Regions from separate parts of the Virgibacillus byunsanensis genome, predicted to be linked through region 1. Evidence: riboswitches for the same ligand, from Rfam matches in the RefSeq annotation. Region 1 holds a riboswitch; each other region holds the start of a gene.

Region 1 (4,297 bases):
AACGAATATGTTCTTCTCTGTGATGATGGCACGTTTAAAAATATACGGCGAACTGAAAATGACGTGCCGATGATGGGTGAAAAGATGATGTGTACAGCGAAAACGCAGCCTCTTCCTATCAAGTTTGTATCTACTATAGCAATGGTAGCTATTTTGTTTATCGCCTTTTTATCTTATGGGGTGCTTCAAAATCATTCCGAAACTCACTATATTGCAGCCACTGATATTAATCCGAGTATTGAGGCTCATTTAGACCAGGATTTAAACGTGGTAAAACTTTCAGCTTTGAATGCCGATGGGAAACAAATCATCGACTCCATCAAATCAAAAGGCTTAGACTTCTATCAAGTGGTTAATCTCATCATATCTGAGTCGATTTCAAAAGGCTTTTTAACGACAGAAGAACAAGGAAGAATTGAGACTACTCTTGTGAAGGTAACGAATGACTCTGACTCCCCTTCTGAACGTGATCTAACTGAAGTGATCCAAACTCAACTTCAACGTCAGAACATCGTTGCAGATGTACTGGTATTCAATGAAACAAAGGAATTTTATGACCAAGCCAAACATGCGGACGTATCGATGAATAAATACAGACATTTTCAAACCTTGCGAGAAAAGGGGCTCGTTCAAAATATTCATGAAGTAAAAGAGAAATCCGTTAAACAATTACAGGATATGATTGAGGAAGATGTTAAGAAGGTTCCAGATGAGGGTGAACAAGGATATTCTACGGAAGACAATGCCAAATTGAATTCAGAATCACGTCAGGATCGTCCACAAACTCCCAAAGATCAAAAAGAGAATAAAACTGAAAAGCCTACCCTTGATGATAAACAAGGAACATCTGCTAATGATGGAATACAACAACAAAATAATAGTAATAATAAAATTAATAAAGAAAGTGCTTCATCGGAAAATGAAAAACATCCAAATTCAGCGGAGGATAAGCCATCTCCTGTTGAGAATGAGAATGAAAGTAACAAAACGGAAGAAAATCAAACAAATTCTAATGACAGAAATCCAGAGCAAAGCGAAACTAGTATAAAGAGTCCATCAAAGACGGAATCAAATGAAGCAAAAAAAGACGAACCTGTTTCGAAAAACGAGACTAGTCCGGAAGAAGAAAACCTAGATTCTAATGAGAATAAAACGAATGAAAATCAACCTAAGTCTCCGTCTCAACCAAGTGATACTGTTCAATAGTAGCATTAAATTCGTAGCCAGTATGCTATAAATGTGGATATATTCATGGATCATATCTCAAGGGCTATAAATCAAAGACTAATGTAGTAGGTCGTATTGTATAGAAAAGTTTAGAATAGGGAGGAAGAGGAATATTTTATTATTAGTGTGTAAAAAGCACATTATAAACGGAATTAGGTACCTTCATACACCATATATTGAATTTGTAAAAGATAAAGGATTCTCAGGGAATGTTTACATGATAAATTTCAAAGATTTATTTAATATCAACATCATAGAAATATAAAATCAATTGTTAAGAAAAACAAATTAAATATGCATCAAAATGTACGGATTTTGTTTATGAAATGGATTTAAAGGAAATTACTATTATTAATTAAAAATTACTGGTTCAATATATATTAATCTTAAGAACGGGTGATATTAGCATGGATAGAAAACGATTAACAGTTGGATCTTTAAAAGACCGTAGAGCTGTAAACTCTTTAGCTGTTAGCTTAAAAAAGAAGAGAAGTTTACAATATCGGTATTCTAATTGAATAGGAGAAATAAGTGGAGGTATTTGAAGTAATATAATGTAGATGAAGATGTTGAATCTACTTAAATATTTATTTGCTCATTTCATACTGGCGAGTTTAATAATCTGTATAGGCAATTTCTAAAGAGAAAATATAGCGGTTATAGTTGAAGGCGGGTATGGAAATTTTGTGATCCTTAAAATAATAGATTTATATTGAGAAAACTGTATTATATTTTTATATAAGCCTATTTCGAAAATTCTTGTTCAACTCAAATTGTAGATTTCTGAACAGTTTCACTCACCGTATGAATCATGAACAACTGGATATGGACTAAATAATATTTTACAAAAGGTAAATAATATTTTATAATTTCTTTTAGAAGACAAAAAAATGAATACTAGACAAAGAGGTTTTTTGCAGTGTTCCAAGTGAACTTAACTGTAAGACTAAGAGGGAAGTTGGTGTAAATCCAACACGGTCCCGCCACTGTAAGCGATGAGGATGGTTACAAATGATCCACTGTGTTTCTAACACGGGAAGGAGTAACCTACCGTTGATTCGTAAGTCAGGAGACCTGCCTATTTGTGTTTAAACTTCCTCGAGGAAAGGAATGTTTAAAGTGCAGGCAATCTATTTTTATCATGTTACCGTGCCAGATAAATAGATTGCGAGTTATCATACTTTATCAAAGTATAATACATATGCCTTTAACCAACGCTTTCCACAGGAATAGCGTTTTTTTGTGTTCAAAAATAGGAGGAGGAACAGAAGTGCATACAGAGATGTTAAAAAGATGGGGACTTATTAGTTTTATTTTACTGTTTACTATGGCCGCTATCGTGGGTTGCGGTACACAAGAACAACAGTCGGAAGCTGCTGGTAATGGTGAAGAGGATGTTATTGACTCAAACGATAACCAGCAAATAGAAGAGGACAATTCTTCAAATGTTAATGAACAAGTTGATGAGGATAGTGGACAAAACTTCCCACTAACCATTACAGATGATGCAGATCGAGAAGTTACGATTGAAAATAAACCAGAATCGATTGTTTCGCTTCAAGCAAGTACGACAGAAATTGTATTTGACCTTGGTTTAGGTGATAAGGTCATCGGTGTATCTGATTATAGTAATTACCCAGAAGAAACACAAGAGATTGATAAACTCGGTGGACAGGAAATCAACGTTGAGAAGATTCTTTCCCTACTCCCGGAAATTGCTTTTGTTACCGATTATCATTACGAAAATGCAAAGGAAACAATAGAGCAGTTTGAAGAGGCAGGAATTACTGTCGTTGTTGTTGGAAGTGCCACTTCTTTCGACGATGTTTATGGTGACATAACTATGATCGCTAAAGCAACTGGAACAACTACTGAGGCAGAAGAAACGATTTCTGATATGAAAACGCGTTTAGCTGAGATCAAAGAAAAAGCTGAAAAAGAAGTTACGGATAAGAAGAAAGTATGGGTGGAAGTATCACCAGCACCAGATATTTATACGACTGGAACAAATACATTTATGCACGAAATGCTTGAGGCAATTCAAGCCATTAATGTAGCAGCAGAACATGAGGGTTGGGTGAGTTTGAACGAGGAAGAAATTGTGAAGTTAAACCCTGAAGTAATTGTTACTACTTATGGTTATTATGTAGATAATCCAAGCCAAGATGTGTTAAGTCGTGAAGGCTGGGCAGAAGTACCGGCTGTTAAAAATGAACATGTCGTTGATGTAGATAACGATACTGTGACCAGACCAGGTCCTCGGTTAATTGAAGGGGTCGAGACACTTGCGGAGCTTGTCTACCCTGAAGTTTTCAAAAAATAAAATAGGCTGTCTATATATTCTAAGTGGAGGGGTTGTACTTGGTACAGCCCTTCTTGGTTTATTAATGAGTAGTGTCCAGGTCTCGATAGATACGATTTTACATATTGTATTGGATAAAACGTTACGTATCAATTTGCTTAATGAGGTACCAAAAAATGTAGAAATGATTATTTGGAATATCCGATTACCACGTGTGCTACTTGCTTTTTGTGTTGGTGCATCACTTGGACTTGCCGGAGCAGCGTTCCAAGGATTGTTACGGAACCCATTAGCAGATCCCTACACTATAGGGGTTTCTTCGGGAGCATCACTAGGTGCTGTATTTGTATTATTTTTTCAATTTTCGATTGTTGGTTTAGGAAATTTTACCTTGCCGGTTGTCGCGGTCATTAGTGGATTATTAACACTTTTTATTGTATTCGGTCTGGTTCGGTTAAGCAGTAGAAGTTTAGCTGTAGAAACAATCATATTAGCTGGGATTATCGTCAGCGCCTTTATCGGAGCAATTGTGTCTCTAATTATTTCGTTAAGTGATCGGGATGCGATGGCACAGATTATTTATTGGTTGTACGGAAGTGTTGGTATGAGAGGTTGGAGCCATGTGAAGTTGATCATGCCGTTTATGCTTATTGGCTCTTTTATTGTCTACTATCACTACCGTGAATTAAATGCTTTAGCACTTGGCGAAGATGCAGCAGATCATATTGGTGTCGATGTGAAAAAAGGGAAAATGTTTATCTTAATTGG
Region 2 (4,297 bases), on a different contig from region 1:
TTTTTTCTTCGCTATAAAATGTATTAAAAATCGGATCGATACTAGCAGTAGACCCCGCGATCATCGAGGTTGTAGAGTTTGGCGCAACTGCCATAAGATACCCATTACGAATTCCATATTGAGCAACATCATTTCTTAACGCAAGCCACTTTTCATCAGAATAACCTTTTTGTGAAAAATAAGCTCCCGTATGCCATTTACTTCCTGCAAAGCAGGGATAATTTCCTTTTTCTTTACTTAACTCCATACTATTTGTAATCGTTAAATAGGCAATTTTCTCATATAACTCATCTGCATAATTAACCGCTTCATCTGATTCCCATTTCAGGTTTTCAAGTGCTAAAAGATGATGCCAGCCAAAGGTGCCAAGCCCTATTGCCCGATATTTCTGATTCGTTAACTGTGTTTGCTTAATTGGTAATGTATTAATATCAATGACATTATCAAGCATGCGTATTTGGATCTTGATGAGACGCTCCAATATATCATCAGGAACCGCTCTCCCTAAATTAATGGAACTCAAATTACATACCACATAGTCACCGGATTTATACTTTTTAACGATCGTGTTATCATTTTCCAGAAATTCCTCCAAAAATTCAGTTGGAGACTGATTCTGGGTTATTTCCGTACATAAATTGGAACAGTAGATGATCCCTTTATGATGATTACTATTCTGTCTATTCACTTCATCACGATAAAACATGAACGGTGTACCTGACTCCAGTTGGGATTTCATAATTCGTTTCATGATTTCAATAGCAGGAATCTTCTTTTTGGATAACAATTTCGAATCTACACATTCCTGATATCGTTCACGCCAGGACCCTCGGGTTTTTTCTTCATCATAAAAATCTTCCAGTGAGTATCCCATCACTTGACGAACTTCATGTGGGTCAAATAAATACCAGTCACCACGCTTGTCCACTTGCTCCATAAAATAATCAGGCAGACTCACGCCAGTAAAAATATCATGGGCACGTAAACGGTCATCCCCATTATTCAGTTTCAAATCAAGAAAAGCTTCAATATCCATATGCCAAATATCTAGGTAGATGGCAATGGCGCCTTTACGCGTACCTAATTGGTCCACATTAACAGCAGTATTATTGAGCTGTTTAATCCACGGAACGACACCACTGCTCATACCAGTATATCCTTTAATCGAACTGCCTCGACTACGGATTTTCCCCATGTATACACCAATACCTCCACCGTTTTTAGAAAGCTTGGCAATATCGGTGTTACTATCATAAATCGATTGAAGACTATCATCGACTGTATCAATGAAACAACTGGATAGTTGCCCATGTGATTTTCCTGCATTGGTTAGAGTTGGGGTAGCAACCGTCATATAAAGATTACTCAATGCCCAATATGCTTCGGTTACTAATTGGCTCCGTTTCGATAAAGGTTCATCCTGCATGACATACATCGCAATAATCATCCAACGCTCTTGTGGAAGCTCATATGTATTTTTTTCGTAATCCGTGGCTAAGTATCTTGTTGCCAATGTAAACAGACCTAAATAATCAAACAGCAAATCACGCTTTGGATCGATTTGCTCTGCAAGATAATCAATTTCTTCTTTCGTATATTTGGTGATGATCTTATTTGCATAAATTCCTTTTTCTGTCAGGGTTTGGATAAGTTCATAAAAATTCCCATACCGAATAGCGGCATCATAATGTCGATTTTCTGCTGCCTGGCGGTACAGGTCCTGTAAGTATAATCGACTTGCTACATACGTCCAGTCAGGGGTGGATTCATCTATATTTTCAAGTGCTAATTTAATTAGACTTTCATACATTTCCTCTCGATTTGATAATAACTTCAAAGCCTTTTTCTGGTAAGCGTCTACATCCAGATCCAACCCTCTCACTGCTTTGTCAATAATATGATTTATTTCCTGTTCAGGTTTTGTTGTTGTGATTGTCATACTAATTCCTCCCTTTTTTCCCCATTAAAAAACGCTCACCCAAAGGATGAACGGTTAAAAAACGATAGAAATTACGTATCTATATCTCTACCGTTTCAACTTCTCTCACCCCGGAGAAATGAAACTACAAGTTATGGCAGGTCTCCTGACTTGTGCTTCTGCCTACTAGAGCCCTTCCCGTATCATAGCCGTAAAGCATGTGATACAGTGGATTACTCGTTCGTCCACACTTACAGTTGCGGGGGCAGTCCTAGATTTGAACTAGGTTCCCTTTTAAGACAACGTGTGTCACCTTAACTCGTAATTACTATATATAGTTGCTTGCATTTTTATTTTACCAATATATTGTATTTAAATCCTATCATAGAAAAAATAACTTCGCAATGATTATTTCCGATAGGCAGTAAGTTATGAAAATGCTAACGGAGTATTTTCATAGTATGATTTGCCTAATCGATAATAATGGTCAACAATTTCCTGATTAAGATTTTTATGTTCTTCAGGTACCATTGGAAGTTGATCTGCATCCTCTTGTTTCCATACAGAATAGCCAGGTGGAACAAAACGATTATCAGCTATCGTTACTCTGTTTGTTACCGTTGCACCATGCATAACTACACAGTTTCGTCCAATTACTGCATCATAAATATTAGCATGTTGTCCTACAAATGTATTACGTCCAATAAATAATGGTCCGTGTACTGCTGCATGATGTAATACACTGATCTCCCCCTCTAAGTAAACACCCCATTTCCTGCCGTCGATTTCCACATGCGCACTCCCCGGATGAACGTGCATTAATACATAATCCTGTATATTAGTATACGGACCAATATAGTAAGGATATCCTGAATCTGCTCGAAGTAAGTTTTTAAATCCTATATAAACGTCATCATCTATCGTAATATCACCGATTACGGTCGATTCGGTACCAATTACTGCCTTGTTACTAATTGTAGGATAACTTATATTTTTGACCTCTTGAACTGGGGGATTTTGATATATTATTGGTTTTTGTACCATAGCGAACACCTCCTATTTATCTATCCATACCTAGGTTATGTATAAAAAAGGTAAATAGTTCGATGTAATAAGAAAAGCGTAAGCGCCCTGAAAGACACGACCGCATAAGCAAAACGGCTGGAGAAAGGTAGTTTTTCCTTTCGCAAGACGGATTGCTTATGTCGCGAGTGGCTGGGCGCTGGAGCTAGACATGGCTCTTGCTGACAAGAAACTTTATAGTACCAAAATTTTATACTTTCCTTACCTTTTAGAAAACTTGGCTTATCGCCAAGCCTTAATGGCGAAAGCCTTAGTTGCACTTATGTAGATAAGAAAGTTTTATACTTTCCTATCTACTAATAAAAGCTAGAAGCGCCCTTACAGGCTAAGTTCGCCACGTCCTTGAAAAAGTAAAGCACTTTTTCTGCGTGCGATGTTTCTCATTGAAGCTTTCCTTGTCCTGTGGCAACGCCTGTAACTAGCACGTCCTGTGCGTCATAGCGACGTATGGGCTGCGCACGCATAGCGGGTGGGTCGTTGCCACAGAGCGACAAAGTTAGTCTATCTTTCTTAAAGGAACATGCCCCTTCATAGGCTCCTAATTTTATAATTTAAGTAATTAAAAAACCCAGCACATTTATAATATGCGCGGGGTAATGACCTTCATAGGATACAGGGTTATTGGGGAAATAGTTAATTTTTTGGAGATCCGGGTGGATAATAAAAGGGCGGCACCTTTAACCATCCGCGTTTTCGCATTAGCGTTTTTAATGTTGTTCCTAACACAACCCATTCCGAATAAAAGTTCAACCAAACCATCCCAATATCATTTCGAATCGAATCCCCTTGTCCTTTTGCACATGCTTGCATGCATACGATTAATTTAAATGCTACTCCATTAGCAATCTCATCATCTGTTAGCTTTACACCGAGCGGAATTTCATTGGGCTCTGATTTAGGTTTTGCTGAAGTTACATCTGGTAAGGGAATACCCTCTTCTTTCATAATCGTACTTAATTTTTTAATATGTGATTCACACTGCTTGATCACATCATTTAACATTTCTTTTACTTCATCATCTGTCGTTGTATTCAAACCTATTTCTTCATATCGTATAAATTCTTCTACCATGGTAATATATTTCCAACAATCCCCTGCTTCAATGATATTAAATGGTGATTTAGGTTCATTTGTGTTATCAACTGCAGTTTTAAGCAAATTCCATGCTGCTTCAAATGGATTTGACACATTTTCACCCCTTTAGTGGTATTTTCAATAACTCTTTTAAAAGTATGCACAGTTATCACAAATTAAAAACGATTAGAAAACTTGGCTTATCGCCAAGCCTTAATGGCG
Region 3 (4,297 bases), on a different contig from region 1:
TTCAATTCCTCATTTTGTATTGTAATTTCATCTGGCAATGGTTGTTTATCTTGTATAAATTCTCCTTTTTCTTGCCAGTCAAAAAAATCAGTGATTCGATTTCGCTTTCTTTTTTGTGCACGAAAATAATCAATTGTCTTATGTCTAGCTATAGAGAATAACCACGTTTTTAACGTACTATCACCTTTAAAAGACGTATAAGAATGCATTACTTTTATATAAACTTCCTGAACGAGGTCTTCTGTGGTTTCTTTGTCTTTAACCATATAAAAAATAAACTGATATAAATCCTGATGATACTTGTCGTATATTTCATCAAAAACGGCCTTCATAAAGATCCTCCGTTCACCCATTTAGTCGTTTCAACACCAAAAATGTTACACTATATTTCTATAATATTAAAGAATAAGAAAAATACCAACCATTATTTGGTTGGTATTTTTAAATATAGGTTCATTTCGTAAGTTTTGTTACTTTTTTAATCCTCACAATTGATATATAATGCGACATAAATTCAGATAATGGTTAGTGCTTTTACTCGCTCTGGAAATACATTTAGCGCATCTTAGGGCGGCTGGTGAACCACCACGTGCTGAAGCACTTTAGTGTCTCACCTATGCCTATCCTCCCGCAGAACAAGGGAAGCCACGGCAGGATTACATCGCACGCAGAAAAAGTGATTTCCTTTTTCAAGGAGTCTTCGTGTATTTCCGCCGCTGGTATAGCGTCCAGAATAAAACAACATCTTGAATTTCGTTTTTTTAAGGTAAACTGCCACTTTTATGATGGTTGCTTTTCGCTGCGGGCAGTCGACTCTAAAGGAATAGCACGTGTCCGAAGAGCGCTTTTTGCTTCTGAGGATGGCTGAGGCCGTGCCCACGGAAAGCGAAGTGTTCTGCCGAAGCGGTTGTATAGCACTCATAGATGGAGAAAGCAAATCCTCGAGTAAGTTATGTCGCAATCTACATCAATTGTGGAAAAATGACAGCCTAAATATAAATAGTTAATTATCAAATTTTGTAGACTTTTGACTTATTGGAAAATCCAAATAGTGCACCATTCAACCATGAAATTTATTAATTCTTGAACGTGTAAAAAAATGTGAAATAATTGGATAGATCAGGATGATGAATACCGCATTCCCTACTGCGTGATACGTATCAAATGGTAATCCTGCAAGATAATACGGTAAAAACTTACCAGTTATTTGATAGCTGGTTAACGAAATAACAAATCCATAGAGATAGCCACTAAAAATAGAGAAAATCACGATTAAATAGATAGGGATTCTTATAGGTAATTTACCTAGCAGACCACTTATTAACCCTATTAATCCCCATGAGATCACTTGCCAAATTGACCATATTCCCATGCCCAAAAGCATGTTTGACAAAAATGTAGTCAATACAGCTAGAAATATAGCTGCAACAGGACCTAAAAATAAACCACATATAATAATTAATGCTGTTACTGGCTGAAGGTTTGGTAAAAACGAAAAAGTAAATCTCCCCACGACAGCCATAGCTGCTAATAAAGCCAGTAATGTTATTTTATACGTAGTCAACTACATCATTCCCAGGCCTGAAGGTCGAACGTTACACGATCATCAACTTGTAACTCTAATTCATTAGCACCTACAGCTCCCATTTCATCGTTCACAAAAAACATCCAAGCCTTTTGTTCACCTTCTTCAGGAGCCTCTCCTTCAATAGAAGTAATAAAACCCTCATCTTCTTCAATATCAAAATTTTCCTGCATTACATCCATTAAAATAGCCCCATCCTCAATAGGCACCTCTTTTTCTGTGACTATTTCTTCTCCATTATCCTTTGAAATAGTTATGTCAACTGAACCTTCATTTTCTTCACTACTACTCGTATCATCAGAAGCACAACCCATCAATAAACCAAATACTAGTAATAACGCTGTTAATTTAAAAAACATTTTGTTCATCTTTCTCATTCCTCCACTATTTTTATTGAGGAGACTGGCATTGGACAACCAAAAAAGCTAACCCTTCTCACAAGAGTTAGCAATAGTAGACGACAATCGATACATTATAAATCCATATGTATTCGGTTGTCCCAATTGCTTAACATCCTCGAAGCATTGAAACAGTTAAACATGGCAGGTCTACTGACTTGTGATTTTAACCTACTTTAAGTCCCTTCCCATATAAATGTTCATATAGTGGCTATCACTTATTTCGTATCACTTACAGTTGCGAGGACAGTTCTAGTTTTTCACTAGATTCCCTTTTAAGCAAATGCACCAAATTCAAAATATTATATTCGGTTTCATTACAACTATCATCATATCATAATGCACTCTAAAATCAATATTTATTTTGCTGTAGGTGTAGGTATTTTAAATGTAAATGTCGTTCCTTCATTTACTTTACTATTCACTGAAATAGATCCATTGTGAGCATCAATTATGTTTTTAGCAATCGCTAGCCCTAAACCAGTCCCTTTTTTCTTAAGGTTTCTAGTTCTGGATTTATCAGCTTTATAAAACCGCTCAAATACAAAGGGAAGATCTTCCTCAACTATACCACTGCCATTATCTTCAATTGCTACTACTAATTGTTCATTGCATTCCACTGAAATATTTACATAGCCATTGTCATTCGTATGTCTAATGGCATTATCAATTAAATTGGTAAAAACTTGTTCTATTCTGTCAGGATCAATTGCAATTGCATCAGTTTTAATATTTTTTATAAGATTCAGTTCTACTGAGTTATCTTCTGCCAATCCACTAAACTTCTTCGTTATTCGATCAACAAATGCTTCTACGTTAATCGGTTCTTTATTTAATTGGATATGTCCAGCTTCCATTCGAGCAAGATCCAATAATTCATTTACCAGGCGACCCATTCGTAATGATTCTTCATAAATAATTTGAGCTAATTCGTTTTTCTCATCTTTACTTTCTGCCACATCATCTACAATAGCCTCACTATAGCCTTGTAGCATCGAAATAGGTGTGCGCAGCTCATGTGAAACGTTAGCAATAAAGTCTTTTCTCAATTTATCTAGGCGTCGTTCTTCCGTCATATCACGGATTACAGCTACAGCACCCCGTACAAACGTTTGATCATATAATGGAGTCATAATCATAACCCAAGTACGTCCTTGTAGATTAATCTCCCGTAAGGTTTCTTTTTCTCCCTCAATTACTTCTTGTAAAATTTGATTAAGTGGTTCTGGAAGTTTTTTGTTATCTTCATTAATGGTTATATTATGTTCAAAATACCAATCCTCAATAAACCGTTCAGCTGGGGGATTCGTTACAATCATATCTCCATTTCGATTAAGTGTAATCACACCATCTGCCATAGAACTCACAATACTGGATAATTGCTCTTTTTCCTGCCTCAACGCATTTATGTGAAACTTTAATTGCCTTCCCATTCTATTAAAAGCCATTGCCAACCCACCAATTTCGTCATGGGTTAATATCGGTACTTTTGTGTTAAATTCTCCTCTTGTTAAGTCAAATGCAGCTTCTCGCATTTTGATTAGTGGTGCTGTAATACGTGTTGAAAGGAAAAATGCAAAAATAGTAGTTAAAATAATTGCTATACCAGCTGCTAGGAAAATTATTTTTGTCGTTTCTGCCTTTGTCTGATCAACAACATCAAGTGATTGATAAACAAAAACAGCACCATTAACTCCAGAGACTGGTGTACCTACGATCATTACCTCTGCATCACTATTTGGCAGCATCATTTGTTTTTTCACTTGTTCATTTTTTGATAAAATGGTAGTCAAATCTTCTTCATTCTGAAACCATTCTTCTTCTAATTCTAATAAGTTTTGATCATTACTGTTTGAGGTCCACACAGAACCATCATTAAAAATGATAGCTATACGACTAGCTGGGTCTTTCACGCGTTCTGTTGTTTCAAATAGTAATGATTTATCATCATATTGTTCTACCATCACAGAAACTTTAGTCGCTGTTTGCATCATGTCTTTCTCAGCTTCTTCTATGTGGAACGTTTCAAAAAACTCTAATAGAAAAATGGTTAATATAAATAATACAAAAGAAACTAGCAATAAGATAGTTATTGCTAGTTTTCCTACTACACTACGCCAAAACATTATGCATCATCTACCTCAAATTTGTATCCAACTCCCCAAACAGTTACAATCATCTTTGATGCCTCTTTGGAAACGTTGTTTAACTTCTCTCTAAGCCTTTTTACATGTGTATCTACTGTACGTAAATCACCAAAAAATTCATATTGCCATACTTCTTTTAGCAAGACCTCTCGATTAAAAACTTTATC

What was found. A riboswitch is a leader RNA that binds a small molecule or an ion and turns the genes downstream of it on or off. The one in region 1 is predicted to bind cobalamin.
Region 2: another riboswitch for cobalamin. It lies ahead of ACFQ3N_RS11905 (ribonucleoside-diphosphate reductase subunit alpha); the one in region 1 lies ahead of ACFQ3N_RS05285 (ABC transporter substrate-binding protein).
Region 3: another riboswitch for cobalamin. It lies ahead of ACFQ3N_RS13985 (DUF4430 domain-containing protein); the one in region 1 lies ahead of ACFQ3N_RS05285 (ABC transporter substrate-binding protein).

The regions. Positions count from the first base shown of each region.
Region 1 is NZ_JBHTKJ010000012.1:12,102-16,398, reverse strand. It holds gene ACFQ3N_RS05290 (anti-sigma-I factor RsgI family protein) at 1-1,206, shown strand, start outside; cobalamin riboswitch at 2,118-2,323, shown strand; gene ACFQ3N_RS05285 (ABC transporter substrate-binding protein) at 2,498-3,550, shown strand; gene ACFQ3N_RS05280 (FecCD family ABC transporter permease) at 3,513-4,297, shown strand, end outside.
Region 2 is NZ_JBHTKJ010000031.1:13,298-17,594, forward strand. It holds gene ACFQ3N_RS11905 (ribonucleoside-diphosphate reductase subunit alpha) at 1-1,939, opposite strand, end outside; cobalamin riboswitch at 2,058-2,250, opposite strand; gene ACFQ3N_RS11910 (carbonate dehydratase) at 2,348-2,962, opposite strand; gene ACFQ3N_RS11915 (DUF3231 family protein) at 3,635-4,189, opposite strand.
Region 3 is NZ_JBHTKJ010000037.1:5,175-9,471, reverse strand. It holds gene sigX (RNA polymerase sigma factor SigX) at 1-332, opposite strand, end outside; gene ACFQ3N_RS13990 (ECF transporter S component) at 1,061-1,564, opposite strand; gene ACFQ3N_RS13985 (DUF4430 domain-containing protein) at 1,570-1,953, opposite strand; cobalamin riboswitch at 2,110-2,291, opposite strand; gene ACFQ3N_RS13980 (ATP-binding protein) at 2,343-4,109, opposite strand; gene ACFQ3N_RS13975 (response regulator transcription factor) at 4,109-4,297, opposite strand, start outside.